Regions from separate parts of the Brevibacillus sp. FW301-21C12A genome, predicted to be linked through region 2. Evidence: riboswitches for the same ligand, from Rfam matches in the RefSeq annotation. Region 2 holds a riboswitch; the other holds the start of a gene.
The links. A riboswitch is a leader RNA that binds a small molecule or an ion and turns the genes downstream of it on or off. The one in region 2 is predicted to bind cyclic di-GMP.
Positions count from the first base shown of each region.

Region 1: linked by a shared signal. The riboswitch ahead of ggt (gamma-glutamyltransferase) and the one ahead of AC3WQH_RS05820 (methyl-accepting chemotaxis protein) in region 2 are both predicted to bind cyclic di-GMP.

Region 1 covers NZ_JBYTBG010000005.1:32,898-40,332, reverse strand. The annotation lists gene AC3WQH_RS05120 (hypothetical protein) at 1-275, shown strand, start outside; gene AC3WQH_RS05115 (alpha/beta fold hydrolase) at 381-674, opposite strand; gene AC3WQH_RS05110 (APC family permease) at 718-2,052, opposite strand; gene AC3WQH_RS05105 (glutamine--tRNA ligase/YqeY domain fusion protein) at 2,200-3,867, opposite strand; gene AC3WQH_RS05100 (SET domain-containing protein) at 3,952-4,569, opposite strand; cyclic di-GMP riboswitch class I at 4,792-4,880, shown strand; gene ggt (gamma-glutamyltransferase) at 5,066-6,784, shown strand; gene AC3WQH_RS05090 (methyl-accepting chemotaxis protein) at 6,904-7,435, shown strand, end outside.
Region 2 covers NZ_JBYTBG010000006.1:13,870-21,304, reverse strand. The annotation lists gene sat (sulfate adenylyltransferase) at 1-50, opposite strand, end outside; gene AC3WQH_RS05850 (phosphoadenylyl-sulfate reductase) at 74-775, opposite strand; gene AC3WQH_RS05845 (hypothetical protein) at 935-1,165, opposite strand; gene rplT (50S ribosomal protein L20) at 1,439-1,798, opposite strand; gene rpmI (50S ribosomal protein L35) at 1,890-2,087, opposite strand; gene infC (translation initiation factor IF-3) at 2,118-2,621, opposite strand; gene moaA (GTP 3',8-cyclase MoaA) at 2,884-3,897, opposite strand; cyclic di-GMP riboswitch class II at 4,195-4,278, shown strand; gene AC3WQH_RS05820 (methyl-accepting chemotaxis protein) at 4,415-6,145, shown strand; gene thrS (threonine--tRNA ligase) at 6,220-7,435, opposite strand, start outside.

The DNA.
Region 1 (7,435 bases), on a different contig from region 2:
GCAGCAGAGGCAACGATACGGCGAACGGCATCGCAGGGGCGAAGGCGAGAACCAACACGACAGGCGTGCTGGGCACCAGCGATCGGAACGCTTTGTTTACGCAAGCGCGCACCGTCGTAGAGCGCCTGTACGGCACCGATGCGAAAGTCTGGACGGTCAACTCGAAAAAAGGGATCGACTCGCTGGAAAAAGTGAAAAAACATTTGCGAGACAACAACCGGGACAAAAAAATGGCGGACGAGCTGGACAGGCTCTTCCGCGAGGCGAAGCGATAGACAGACCGGCAAGCGCTGACCGGCCAGTTCATGAGAAAACATGGCTGCGTCAAGCCATTGGTCAAGACAAAAAGGGACAAGCAGCGCGCGCTTGTCCCTTTCCCTTTAGCTATGCAAAAATTCATCGATGGCCTTCACCGTCTCCTGTGGATGAGTCACCATCAGCAAATGAAGCGAATCCGGTATCGTCCTCACTTTTGCCTGCGGTACGGCATGCTGATAACGGACAGCGGCTTCCCGGCAAAAGGTCCGCTGCGCTTCATCAGGCAGCTTCGTTTCATCGGCGAGCAGCAACAGCACAGGGGCATCCGCTCTGCCTGTTACGCTGTATTCCAGCTCCCCTCCCGCGATCGGGATGCGGCTTGTCCGCACTACACTCGCTCCGGTTCCCCTCTTCATTTTGCCCGCGCTCCTTTCATCCCCGCTTTCGTCTGTGAAGCTGCTACTCATCGAATTTCACCAGCTCCAGCCTGGCTCCCTTGATTTTGACCAAATAAAACAAATAAACAAGGCCGACAAACGTCCACAACAGTCCGAGCATCATCGACTTGATATCAAGACTGATCCATAAAAACGCGATAAAAGCGGTCCCGATCAGCGGCGCCAGCAGATAGCCCCACCAATCGGCCATGCGCCTTTCCTGCTTGAGCCTGAGATAGTAGGCGATGACACTCAGGTTGACAAAGCTGAAGGCGATCAGCGCCCCGAAGTTGATGAACGACGTCGCGGTCAACAGGTCCAGGTAGAGCGCGGACAGCATCAGCGTCCCGACCAAAAGGACGTTGAGCAAAGGCGTTTTCAGCTTCGGATGCACATAGCCAAACCATTTTCGCGGCAAATAGCCGTCCCGCCCCATCGCGTACAAAAGCCGCGTGACGCTGGTCACCGACACAAGCCCGGAGGCGAGCGTAGAAGACAGCGCTGCCGCCAAAAACAGTAGCTGAAACACGGAGCCGCCGATAAACAGCGCGATTTCCGCGGAGGCCGCTTCGGGGTCAGACAATACAGAAACATCAGGAAACAACGATTGCATAAAGTACGAAGCGGTAATGAACAGCGCTCCCCCTGCCAGCGCGACCAGCAAAATCCCCCGGGGAATCGTCTTTTTGGCCTCGACCGTTTCCTCGGTCAGCGTGGTCACGGCATCGAAGCCCAAAAAGGAAAAGCAAAGAATCGAGGCGCCCGACAGTAACGCGACTACGGACAGATCGGGCGAGAAGAACGGCTGGATGTTGAATACGTGCCCAAGCCCCTCTCCCTGAACCAGACTGCGAATGGACAACCCCGCGAACAAAATGACAAAGGCGATTTGAAACAGCACGAGAAACGAGTTGACAGAAGCCGTCACGGTGACCCGGAACACATTCAATAATGTAATCAGTGCGATAAATCCGATAATCCACCACCTGGTCGGCACCTCGGGGAAGACGGACGATAAATACACCCCTGTCAGCAGGGCGTTAATCATGGGCAAAAACAAATAATCGAGCAGCGACGCCCATCCGACCAAAAATCCCGCATACGGATGGATCGTTTGCTGCGTGTACGTGTACGCGGTCCCTGCCGACGGGAACGCGCGGACCATTTTCCCGTAGCTCGCGGCGGTAAACAGGATGGCGAGCAGCGTCACTGCGTAGGCAGCAGGAACGTGTCCACCGGTTTCCTCGGCTACAATGCCAAAAGTGTCAAAGACGGCCATCGGAGCCATGTACCCCAGGCCAATTACGACGATATGCCACAGCTTCAAGCTGCGTGTAAGCTCTGCTCCCCCATTCACTGCCTGTCCTCCTTCTCTGGTGCAACACGAATAATTATACACGCGAATGAGAAAAGTTCCACGCCTTGCCTGATGAAAAAACGCTGTTGCACACGGTTTTCCCATGCCGCAACAGCGTTTTTGTGTTTGTCACAGCCTGCGCCTGTACTACGCTTTTGGCAGTTCGAACGAGCTTTTCAGCGAAACGATCCGGTTAAAGACCAGCTTGTCCGGCGTCGTATGCTTCGGATCGACGTTGAAGTATCCGTGGCGGAAAAACTGGTATTTGTCCTGCGCCTTCGTGTCTTTCATGTTCGGCTCGACGAATCCGTTCAACACTTCCAGCGAGTTCGGGTTGATGTTGTCCAGGAAGCTTCCTTCCGTGTCCTCATCGTCGAGAATCAGCGGCTCGTACAAACGGAACTCGGCAGGTACTGCCTGGCTCGCATCTACCCAGTGGATGGTCCCTTTTACCTTGCGTCCTGTAAACCCGCTTCCGCTCTTCGTCTCCGGGTCGTAGGTGCAGTGCAGCTCGATGACATTGCCATCCGCGTCCTTCACCACGTCGTTGCATTTGATGAAGTAGGCGTGCTTGAGACGGACTTCATTTCCCGGGAACAGGCGGAAATACTTGCTTGGCGGGTTTTCCATGAAGTCGTCCTGCTCGATGTAGATTTCGCGGGAGAACGGAATTTGACGATTGCCCATCTCCGGATTTTCCGGGTTGATTTCCGCTTCGAGCATCTCGACCTGGCCTTCCGGATAGTTCGTGATGACGACTTTCAGCGGATTCAAAACAGCCATCGTGCGCGGTGCTTTCAGCTTCAAGTCCTCGCGGATGAAATGCTCCAGCATTTTCGCGTCGACTGTACTATTGCTGCGCGCTACCCCGACTTCACGGGCAAACGTGCGAATCGCTTCCGGCGTAAAGCCGCGACGGCGGAAGCCTGCAATGGTCGGCATGCGCGGATCGTCCCAGCCATCGACGACGTTTTCGTCTACGAGCTGTTTCAGCTTGCGCTTGCTCATGACCGTGTTGGTCAGGTTCAGGCGGGCAAACTCGTACTGGCGCGGAACGTGCTCCATCTCGCACTCGCTGATGACCCAGTCGTACAGCGGACGATGGTCTTCAAATTCGAGCGAGCAGAGCGAGTGGGTCACGCCTTCAATCGCATCCTCCAGCGGGTGCGCGTAGTCGTACATCGGGTAAATGCACCATTTGTCTCCCGTGTTGTGGTGGGTCGTATGGGAAATGCGGTACAAAACCGGATCGCGCATGTTGATGTTCGGGGAGGACATGTCGATTTTGGCACGCAGCACTTTTTCCCCGTCCTTGAACTCTCCGTTGCGCATGCGCTCGAACAGGTCGAGGTTTTCCTCCACAGAACGGTTGCGGTACGGACTGTCTACGCCCGGCTCCGTCAACGTTCCGCGCAGCTTGCGCATCTCTTCGGCAGACAGATCGTCCACGTAGGCTTTGCCTTTTTGAATCAACAGCACCGCACGCTTGTACATCTCTTCAAAGTAATCCGATGCAAAAAACAGCCCGTCCCATTCAAAGCCAAGCCATTTGACGTCTGTTTTGATCGCTTCCACGTACTCAGTGTCTTCTTTCACCGGATTGGTATCGTCAAAACGGAGGTGAGCCTTGCCATTAAATTCGCTTGCCAGTTCAAAATTCAGGCAGATGGCTTTTGCATGTCCAATATGAAGATACCCGTTCGGCTCCGGCGGAAAGCGGGTAATGACTTCCTTGACCTTGCCTGCTTGCAGGTCGTCAATCACGATATTGCGGATAAAATTGGATGACGCTACCTTGTTTTCCAATGAAATCAACCTTTCACTTCACCTTTACATTCCATAATACTGATTCTCTTCCCAGAGTTCAACAAAATCGGGCCGTTGTCCGGCCCGCTGCGTCTACCACTCCTGCTCTTTTGGCCATCGCGATTGCGGCTGGCAGTACAGCGAAATGATCGAGTCGAGCGACCGCTGCTGTTCGGTAATGCCGCGAATGGTTTGCAAATGCTTAGGTCTTACGAGGTGGAGCAGCGGCTGTTCAACCTGATTGAACCGCTCGAAGGCGGCGGCTGCGATCTCATCCCATTGGCGATAGTAGCGCAGCAAGTCGTCAGGCATCACCCTTGAACGGCTCGTGCCCGGCTCCGGCAAACAGTCAAACGGTTCATCCAGGTTCAGCGTTCCGTAATCATCGGTCAGTTCCTCGCCCGGCAAAATGTCCCGCGCCGCCAGTTCCAGATCGTACATCGTCGCCACACAGGTCGCATGGAAGCTGTGGTTGACAAACCGGGCCTTATCCCAGCACAAGATGTATTTGCCGAACTGATTTTTGAACGAATATTTTTGCACGTCCTGTTTTCTTAATGGATCCAGTTTTTCCACAAATGCCGGGTCTAATACCTGATCGAGATCATCCTGGACCCAGACAATCGTGCCTTTGGGAATGAGCTTTGTCGCAAACACACCGTACCCGATCTCGTCGTTGATATAGCGAAGCTCTGTATCGGGATGCATCATGGTCGTTGTTTCACTCCTTGGCAAATGTGCCTTTTTATCATCATAAGCAGTTCGGCCAACAGAGGTGTGTGAATGTCGGTGAAAAACGCGTATTTCCCTGATGCTTCCTTTTTTCTAGATAAAAAGAAATTTCCTTATTTACCCCAATCGACAAATCGTCTATATTATTGACAAACAGGTTTAGGAAATTTTACCTGCAACATTTGCATTAATTTTTCATTGATATCGAAACGGCAAACCCGGGGAAATCCGGCGACGCAAAGCTAGAGGGGCTACCTCCGCACGAGCGGGCATGCCAGCCAGCTACCGAAATATTGATGTAGGACAAGACCAATGATCCTATATCATTGGTCTTTTTTTGCGCACTCATTGTCTGTTTTTGTCCATTTTTGTAGGTATGAGGAATTTTCTGTCTGTCCCGGTCAAGGAGGTGAGGCTGCGAAAAGCTGTCGGATTGTTGGAACCTTTTCACCAAAATACAAGGAGGCTTCATGAGATGTCACTTTGGAAAAAACTTTCTGCCGTCGCATTGACCGCCGCTATCGGCCTGACAACATTCGCTCCGGTCCAAGCTGCCAATCGTCCAACATCAATGTCGCCAAATGCCATGGTCACAACACCTCACTATCTGGCTACAGCCGCAGCCCTGAAAACGTTGGAAGACGGCGGAAACGCAGTAGACGCCGCGATTACCGCCGCCTCTACCCTCGCCGTCGTCTATCCGCACTACACGACCATTGGCGGGGATAACTTCTGGCTCATTTACAACGCCAAAACAAAAGAGCTGAAAGCATTGAACGGCAGCGGACGAGCTGGCGAAAAGGCAACCATCGAATACTACAAAAGCAAAGGCTACGACAAAATTCCTTCCCGCGGCTATGAGTCTGCCAACACGGTTCCCGGCGTTGTTTCCGGCTGGTGGGAAGCCTACAACTACGCGCACAAAAGCATGGGCAACAGCAAGCTGCCTTGGCACAAGCTGCTGGAGCCTGCGATCGGGTACGCCGAAAACGGCTATCCCGTCTCGCCCAACCAGGTTTACTGGACCAAGTACGCAACAGACCCGACTGACAACGAGCTGAAAAATCTCCAGCGCTTCGAGGGCTTCCGCAAAACGTTCCTGAAGCCGAACGGAGAGCCGTATGCCGCAGGCGAAATTCTCAAGCAAAAGGACCTTGCCAAAACGTTGCGAATCATTGCCCAAAAAGGCGCCGACGGATTTTACAAAGGCGAAGTCGCGCAAAAAATCGTCGCCGACCTGCAAAAAAACGGCGGGCTGCTCACGCTGAAAGACTTCGAGAAGCATACCTCCACCTGGGCGGAGCCGATTACGGTAGACTATCGCGGCTACAAGGCGTACAACGTGCCGCCCAACTCCCAGGGCATGGCCTCGCTCTCGATTTTGAACGTGCTGAACAACTTTGACCTCAAGAGCATGGGCGAAGGTACGCCGGATTACTACCACACGATCGTCGAAGCGACCAAACAAGCTTTTGCCGACCGTGACAAATGGCTGACTGACCCGGCATTCGTGGATATTCCTGTGGACGAGCTGTTGTCCAAGCAGCACGGAAAAGAACTGGCAGCGCGCATTGACATGAAGCAAGCGGCAAAAGCGGTCGAGCCGCTCGATCCAAAAGGCGATACTACGTGGTTTGGCGTCGTGGACAAGGACGGCAATGCCGTGTCGATCATCCAGAGCCACTACTTTGACTGGGGCTCCGGCATCGTCGCGAAAGACACGGGCGTCCTGTTGCAAAACCGCGGCAGCTACTTCTCTCTGGACCCGAAACACATCAATCACCTGGAACCGGGCAAACGCACCTTCCACACGATCAACCCGGCGATGCTCTTTAAAGGAGACAAGCCTTACCTGCTCTACGGAACACAAGGCGGCGAAGGCCAGCCGCAAACGCAGGCGGCGCTCGTCACGCGCATCGTCGACTTCGGCTTCAGCGTGCAGGACGCGATTGAAGCGCCAAGATGGCTGCACGGCCGCAACTGGGGCTCTGCCTCCAACAACCTGAAAGTCGAAAGCCGGATTCCGCAGGACGTTCTGGACGAGCTGGTGAAGCGCGGCCATCCGGTCGAAAAGCTGGAAGCAGCCTACACCGATGCGATGGGCCAGTCCGGCGCGATCTTGATTGATCCGCAAACGAATGTGAAGTTTGGCGGCGCTGACCCTCGCGGGGAAGGCGCGGCAATGGGATATTAATCGCTCGTCAGGCTGCTGAGTCTTCTCGGCAGTCTGACTGTGCATTTCTTTCGGGCAGGCAGCGTTCTACGCAAGACAGAAAGAAATTGCCAAGCACGAATTTAGGAGTGGAAAAGCCTATGTTTTTGTTCAAAAAGCTGAGGAACAAAATGATTCTCTGGTTTCTCACCGTTGCAGTCATTCCTCTGGCCGTCGTTTCGCTGTTTATTACGAACAGCTTTTCATCCATCCTGATCGACAAGCAAAAAGCGTCGTATGTCGACCTGACCTCCAGTACCGCGATGGCGATGGATCAATATTTGGACCGGCGCATGACCGAAATTCAGGTGTTGGCCCGCACCTCTGATATTCAATCGGCTGACGCGGCGGCGAAAAACGAGTTCATCCGCAAGTTTACCGAAGAAATGAAGCTGTACGACGGCAATACGTTTATCGGCAGCGACGGAAAAGTATCCGCCGATACGTTCCCGAAAAGCGTCGGGATCGACCTTGGCGAGCGGCAATTTTTCAAGGACGGCATGCAGGGCAAACCGAGCTACTCCGATGTCCTGGTCGCCAAAACAACGGGCAACCGTTCGATCATCGTCGCTGCTCCCGTCACCGGCAAAAACAAGGAGGCGCTCGGCGTCCTGACCGGGCTTGTCAACGTGG
Region 2 (7,435 bases):
CTTTCCAGCCGTTCAATCAGCGTCCCACCGTGTGGCGAGATCGTATGCATAGCGTGTCCTCCCTTTTGTTCCCTTACTTGTGCAGGCCGCATTCGGTCTTGTCAAAGCCGGCCCAGCGGCCCGCGCGCGGGTCCTGCCCTGACTGGACAGGCCGGGTGCAAACACTGCAGCCAATACTTGGATAATTGCGGTCGTGCAAAGGGTTGTAGGGGACATCGTTCGCGTGTATATATGCCCACACCTGGTCCATCGTCCAGTCCGCGAGCGGGTTGAACTTCACCAGCTTGAATTTATCGTCCCATTCCACTTTTTTCGCATTGGCGCGGGTAGGCGCCTGATCGCGGCGAATGCCGGTAATCCAGGCGTCGTAGCCGGACAGCACCCGTGTCAAAGGCTCTACTTTGCGGATTTGGCAGCACAGATTCGGGTCTGTCTCCCACAATTTGTCTCCGTGGCTCTTCTCCTGCTCAGCCAGAGTCATCTGGGGCAGCACCTGGATAAATTTCGTCTGGTACCGCTCCTCCAGCTTGTCGCGCGTCTCGTACGTCTCGGGAAAATGTTTGTTCGTATCGAGATAAAAAACAGGTATCGTCGGGGCCAGTTTGTGCAGCATGTCGATCAGCACGACATCCTCGGCACCGAAGCTTGAGGCGAGGACGAGGTTGCCTGCGAAGTGTTCCACCGCCAGAACAAGCACATCCTGCGGGGATTTGGCTTCCATCCGGTACGCCCACACTTGCAGCTCTTCGTCCGCCATCCTCTGGCGATTGTTCATCAGCGAAACTCCTTTCCTGCTAGGATTCCCCCACCATCATATGTCGGGAGGCAGGAAGTGGCGATTCGTCCTGCTGACAAAACTGCCGCGACGGCACCGAAAGAATCGAAAAGAGCGACCAGACCTGTAGCCCGATCGCTCCTCGCGGATTGCTCCCTCTTATTTTTTGTCAGAGTCACTGTTTGCTGCCGGGAAAATAAACGAACTGCCTGTCGGAATCGTGTTGAGATTCGCCTGGTCTACATTTTGTGCCGCCGGTGCTCCTGTGATGAAGACGACGGGTGCTACGTAGGCATCATCCTTTTCTTTGGCGAACGCTCCCGGAACGAACAGCGCCGAACAGATCACCGCAGTTGCACCCATCATTACCATCCACTTTTGTTTTTTCATCTCTACTCTCTCCTATCCAATGTTTTCCTTTGACGCTTTTTATTGTACGGCAGGGAGCCATCCTCTCGACACGGACGGGAGATTGTTTTTTGCTCCAACCTGAGACGGAGCCGCCTCTACGCCCGTTGTCCATTTTCTTTAAAAAAACGATGGCGTTTCCTTGCTGCCCTTGCGCTTTTCGGATGTTCATTCATAGGGGAGAGCCTCTCCGACAAGCAAAAAAAGCCGACCTTCCCCACCAGGAAAGATCGGCTTTGCTTTTTGCGTATGTGCTTACGCGTTCAGTTTGCCTTTTGCAACTGCTGCCAGTTCGTTGAACGCAGCTTTGTCGTTCACAGCCAGGTCAGCCAGCATTTTGCGGTTCACTTCGATGCCAGCCACTTTCAGGCCGTGCATCAGACGGCTGTAGGACAGACCGTTCAGGCGAGCTTGCGCGTTGATACGGGTGATCCACAGTTTGCGGAAGTCGCGTTTCTTTTGACGACGGTCGCGGTATGCATAAAGCAGGGATTTCATTACTTGCGCATTAGCGGATTTAAACAGGCGATGTTTGGAACCGAAGTATCCTTTCGCCAGCTTCAGGATTTTCTTATGACGACGGCGTGTAACAATGCCACCTTTTACTCTTGGCATACTAAACTCCTCCTGGTCTTTCCAGCATGGCGGCCTACTGCTAGGCGCTTAGGGAGCTCATGCTGCGTAATGTGTGTAATGATGCGAAAACTTACAGGTAAGTGAGCATTTGCTCCATGCGTTTTTGATCGCCTTTGGAAACGAGTGCAGCTTTGCGCAGGTGGCGCTTTTGCTTAGTCGTTTTGTTGGCGAACATGTGGTTACCAAATGCGCGGTCGCGCTTCAATTGGCCGCTTCCAGTCTTTTTGAAACGTTTTGCAGCAGCCTTGTTGGTTTTCATTTTAGGCATCTGAAAAGTCCTCCTGTCTAAACTACTATCTTACTTTTCCGCTTTCGGAGCCAGAATCATAATCATGCTGCGGCCCTCGATCTTCGGTTTACGCTCAGGCGTAGCGAGATCTTCACACTGAGCAGCTACACGCTCCATAACGCCAAGCCCGATTTCGGAGTGGGTGATTTCACGTCCACGGAAACGGATCGTACACTTCACCTTGTGGTGATCCTCCAAGAACTTGCGGACGTTGCGAAGCTTGGTTTGAAAATCGTGTTCTTCGATGTTAGAAGAAAAACGCACTTCTTTCAGCTCGATGATCTTCTGGTTTTTCCGTGCTTCTTTCTCCTTTTTCGCCTGCTCGTACTTGAACTTTCCGTAGTCCATGATACGGCATACAGGCGGTTTGGCTGTCGGAGCAACGTTTACCAGATCCAGTTCGGCTTCCTGGGCAATGCGCAACGCTTCCCTGAAGGGTACGACTCCCAATTGGCTCCCGTCAGCGCCGATCAAACGGACTTCACGGGCACGGATCGCTTCGTTGATTAACATTTGATCCTTGCTAATACTTGCCACCTCCGTCAATTTCGAGAAGGAACAAAAATGTGCGAACGCATCTGCGCCCGCACATATCTCACCTAAGCAATTTCATCAGATCCAAGGATCTTTGCATAAGAGTTACCTGTCAACAGTCGTGTCGGACGTCGACCCAGGTGAGAAGCTGGGCGCCTCTGCTTGTTCTCGAAGTATGAAGTGTTTATACACGCAACTTATAATACAAGGTAGAGTTGTCTTTGTCAAGGCTTATCGCTTTTTATCCTCCGATGTGGGACATTTCCACCTTCGGACGCTTTTGCAGCCCCGGCGTTTCGTCCAGCCGTTCTTCCGAATAGCGCTCGTCGCGCTTTTCCCAGATCGCGCGAATCTGCTCCTGGATTTCTTCGTCGCTTCGCCCGCTGCGCAGCGGCTCGCGCAAGTCATAGCCGGCGGAGGCGAACAGGCAGTTGTACATTTTCCCCTCTGCCGACAGCCGCGCCCGCGTACAGGTAGAGCAAAAGGCTTGTGTCACCGACGAGATCAGCCCAATCTCCTGATCGCTCCCCTCGTAGCGGTAGCGCGAAGCGACCTCGCCGAAGTAGTTCGCCTCGACCGGGACGAGCGGCATTTCTGCGTCGATCATCCGGACGATTTCGCTGGAAGGCACGACCTGATCGAGCTTCCAGCCGTTGCTGTTGCCTACGTCCATGAACTCAATGAAGCGCAGCGTATGGCCTTGCTCGCGGAAATAACGGGCCATCGGCAAAATGTCCTGGTCGTTGACACCGCGCTGGACGACCATGTTGATTTTCACCCCGAGTCCCGCTTCCGCCGCCGCGCGAATCCCGTCGAGCACGGCATCCACCGGATAGCCTCTGCCGTTTAACATGCCAAACCGCTCGTTGTCCAGGCTGTCGAGGCTGACGGTGACGCGATCAAGCCCGGCTTCCTTCAAAGCCTGGGCATGGCGGGCGAGCAGCGAGCCATTGGTCGTCATGGCGATATCGTGAACGTCCTCTATTTTTCGAATCATTCGTATTAATTCAGGCAAATCCCTGCGCACGAGCGGTTCTCCGCCCGTAATCCGGATTTTCCGCACGCCGAGCGCTGTGAATATTTGGGTCAAGCGGGTAATTTCTTCAAATGACAGCAGTTTGTGCTGCGGCAAAAATTCAAACTCCGGCCCGAAAATTTCAGCCGGCATACAGTACCGGCAACGAAAATTGCATTTGTCTGTCACGGAAATGCGCAGATCACGGAGAGGACGCTTTCGTGTGTCACGTACTTGCATCTGCTCTAGCACTGGTGGTCACCCTCCTTTTCCTGGCTGAGCCTGGCATGCCACTCTATCTCCAGTTTGTCTCGTATTGATGTCCAACATGCGATTCCGGCTTTTTATTAGCGTACCATATTCCGCCTGCGAACGGCTCCTGTTCCTGCACTTTTCGCTGTTGCAAAAGCGGTCGCAAGCCGATGAAAATCGGAAAAATGACCCGGTGCACGCCAATGTGCAAACCGTTTTTTTGACTATTCCCTTTTGTATAAACATAGGATAATATGACTATATATTATGCTCTATATATTCCCCTTCAATAAGGAAAGCGAAGATCAGCCGTTTGTATGTGGGCACTTGAATGGCTGGGAGCGAGTAGTGCAACCGACCCTATTTTCGTTGTAGGGTCGGTTTATTTTATCCCAGAACAAAGGCCTTGTCCACTGCTCAGAAACGGCAAGCTGCAGCAATGGCAATCGCCCCCTCTTTCTCAATTTTTGAGTAAATCAATAAAATGTAAAATTCGGAGGTCTGCATGCAATTTTTTGCAAAGAAAGCAAAGCCATGGAATGAGTATGTGAAAGCTTCCCACGCAACTGACATTACCGAAGTGGGCGAACGCGTGAAAGAGCGCCTGTCTTTTTTGGGCGTGGATCAGGATACATTGGCGCACGTCAAAGAGGCTGCTACCACGCTTTACCCCTTTAAAGCAGAGATCGTATCCAAGTTTTACCAGTCGATCACTAACGTTCCCCACCTCCAGAAGATCATCCTCGACAACTCCAGCCTGGAGCGGTTGAAAAAAACTTTGGAGGTCCACCTGGAGCAGTTTCTCACAGCAGAAGTCAACCATGAGTACGTGAAAACGAGAATTGTCATCGGGCAAGTTCACAGCCGCATTCATCTGACAGCCGATCATTTTATTTCTGCACACCATCTGCTGATTCAGATCATGACCACGATTTTGATGGAAAAATGGAGCAATCAGCCGCATCAGATGATGAAAATGGTCACCGCTGTGCAAAAATTGGCAGCATTCGATCAGCAACTGATTGTGGAAGTGTATATGGAAGAGACGTTCAAATCGTTTTTGTTCGGCATCTCCGGCATGCTCAACCATATGACCCAGCTCGACACGACGAAGCAGCTTATCTCGGGAATGGACGAGCAGATCGAGGAAAGCCACAGCGTCACCGCCGCAACGGAAGAAATGAGCGCCTCGATTCAGGAAGTCGCCAACCACGCGGTCAAAGTCGCAGAAGGGACAGACGAAGCGGTGCAATCCGCTGAACAGAGCAAACAGATCATCAATGCCGCTCTCGGCGACATCCGCCAGGTGGGCCACGTCTTTGTCGAGGTCATGAGCAGGGTAAACCAGCTCAATCAGGAGATTCATCAGACACAGGACGTCATCCGCATCATTCGGGAAATCGCCGAGCAGACCAACCTGCTCGCGCTGAACGCCAGTATCGAGGCCGCCCGGGCCGGAGAGCAAGGGCGCGGCTTTGCGGTCGTAGCCACTGAGGTGCGCAAGCTGGCCGAGCATACAAAAGAACAGATCAACCGGATCACAGACAACATGGAGTCGCTGCAACAAGTTTCGAAGCGAGTGACGGAGCAGATGGACAGCACGAGCAAGCTGGTGGAGCGCAGCGTCGGGGAAGCCCAGTTCGCCGATGTCGCCCTGAACAAGATTGTGTCCACCATGCAGGAAATCAGCCAATCCACCTCGCAAATTGCCGCCATGACCGAGGAACAGGCTTCTTCTGTCACGGATATCGCCCACCGCAACTCCACGATTTTTGACCTGAGCACACATTCGCAGCAAATCGCCAAAGACACCGCGCAAATCATTCTCGAACTGAGCCGGAAAATGGATGAGTACCGCAAGACGTTCTTTACGATCAATGTCAAATTGAGCTACAAAGACATCGTGCGCGTGGCCAAAACGGATCATTTGCTGTGGAAATGGAAAATTTACAACATGTTCCTTGGTTTGGAAAACCTGGTCGCCGCAGAAATGGCCTCGCACCATCACTGCCGACTGGGGACGTGGTACTACAGCGACTTGCCGCCGCTTGTGCGCAACAACCCGACATTCAAAAAGCTGGAGGAGCCGCACAAATTAGTACATTTTTACGCCAAGCAGGCAGTGGAAAAATACCAGGCCGAGGATCTCGCCGGCGCCCAGGAAGCGTACGAGCAGCTTCAACGGGCGTCCCATGAAGTCGTAACACTGCTTGCCCGTCTGGAAAATGAGCTGTAGCAGTTGTCGCCACCGTTTTCGCCAAAAACAAAAGGGCCGTTCCCACCGTTCGGGTGAGAACTGCCCTTTTTGCTTTACTTCATTTCGTTGATTTCGGCGCGGATTTTTTCCACGAACTCATCAACGGTCATGGCGCCTTCATCGCCTACTCCGCGTCTGCGTACAGACAGAGTGCCGTCTGTCACTTCTTTTTCCCCGATAACCAGCATGTACGGGATTTTTTGCACTTGCGCTTCACGGATTTTGTAGCCGATTTTTTCGTTGCGCGCATCCAGCTCTACGCGGATGCCAGCTTGTTGCAGCTTTTCTTTGACTTGCTCGGCGTACGGAATGTGCACCTCGCTGATGTTCATCAAGCGCGCCTGGATTGGAGTCAACCAGACAGGGAATGCGCCTGCGTAGTGCTCGATCAGGATGCCGATGAAACGCTCCATGGAGCCGTACATCGCACGGTGCAAGACAACCGGACGATGCTTTTCGTTGTCTTGGCCCACGTAAGTCAGGTCGAACTTCTCCGGCATTTGGAAGTCGAGCTGGATGGTTCCACATTGGTGACGGCGTTTCAGCGCGTCGGTAATTTGGAAGTCGATCTTCGGTCCGTAGAACGCACCGTCGCCTTCCTTGATTTCATACGGCATTTCCAGTTGCTCCAGCACCTTTTTCAAGGAGCTTTCCGCTGTTTCCCACAGCTCGTCGGAGCCCATGGAATCTTCCGGGCGAGTCGAAAGTGCTACGCTGTATTCAAAGCCGAACACTTTGTAGATTTTGTCGATCAGCTTAATCATGTTTTTGATTTCGCTCTCGATCTGGTCAGGGCGGACGAATACGTGTGCGTCATCCTGGCAGAAGGTGCGAACCCGCAGCATGCCGTTCAGCGCGCCGGAATATTCGTGGCGGTGAACCTGGCCGAACTCGGCATAGCGAATCGGCAAGTCGCGGTAGGAATGCATTGCGTTTTTGTAAATGAGCATGTGTCCTGGGCAGTTCATCGGCTTCAAGGCGTAAGTCGCGTTGTCGACTTCAGAGAAGTACATGTTTTCCTTGTAGTGATCCCAGTGACCGGATTCTTTCCAGAGGCGCTCGTTCATGAGGAACGGCGAGCGCACCTCTGTGTATTGGGCAAGCTGTTGCAGGCGGCGGGAGAACTGCTCCAGCTCGTTGCGGACAGTGAAGCCGTTTGGCAGGTAGAACGGCATGCCAGGCGCTTCCTCGGAGAACATGAACAGCTCCAGCTCTTTGCCCAGTTTGCGGTGGTCGCGCTTTTTCGCCTCTTCGATGAAGTGCAGATAT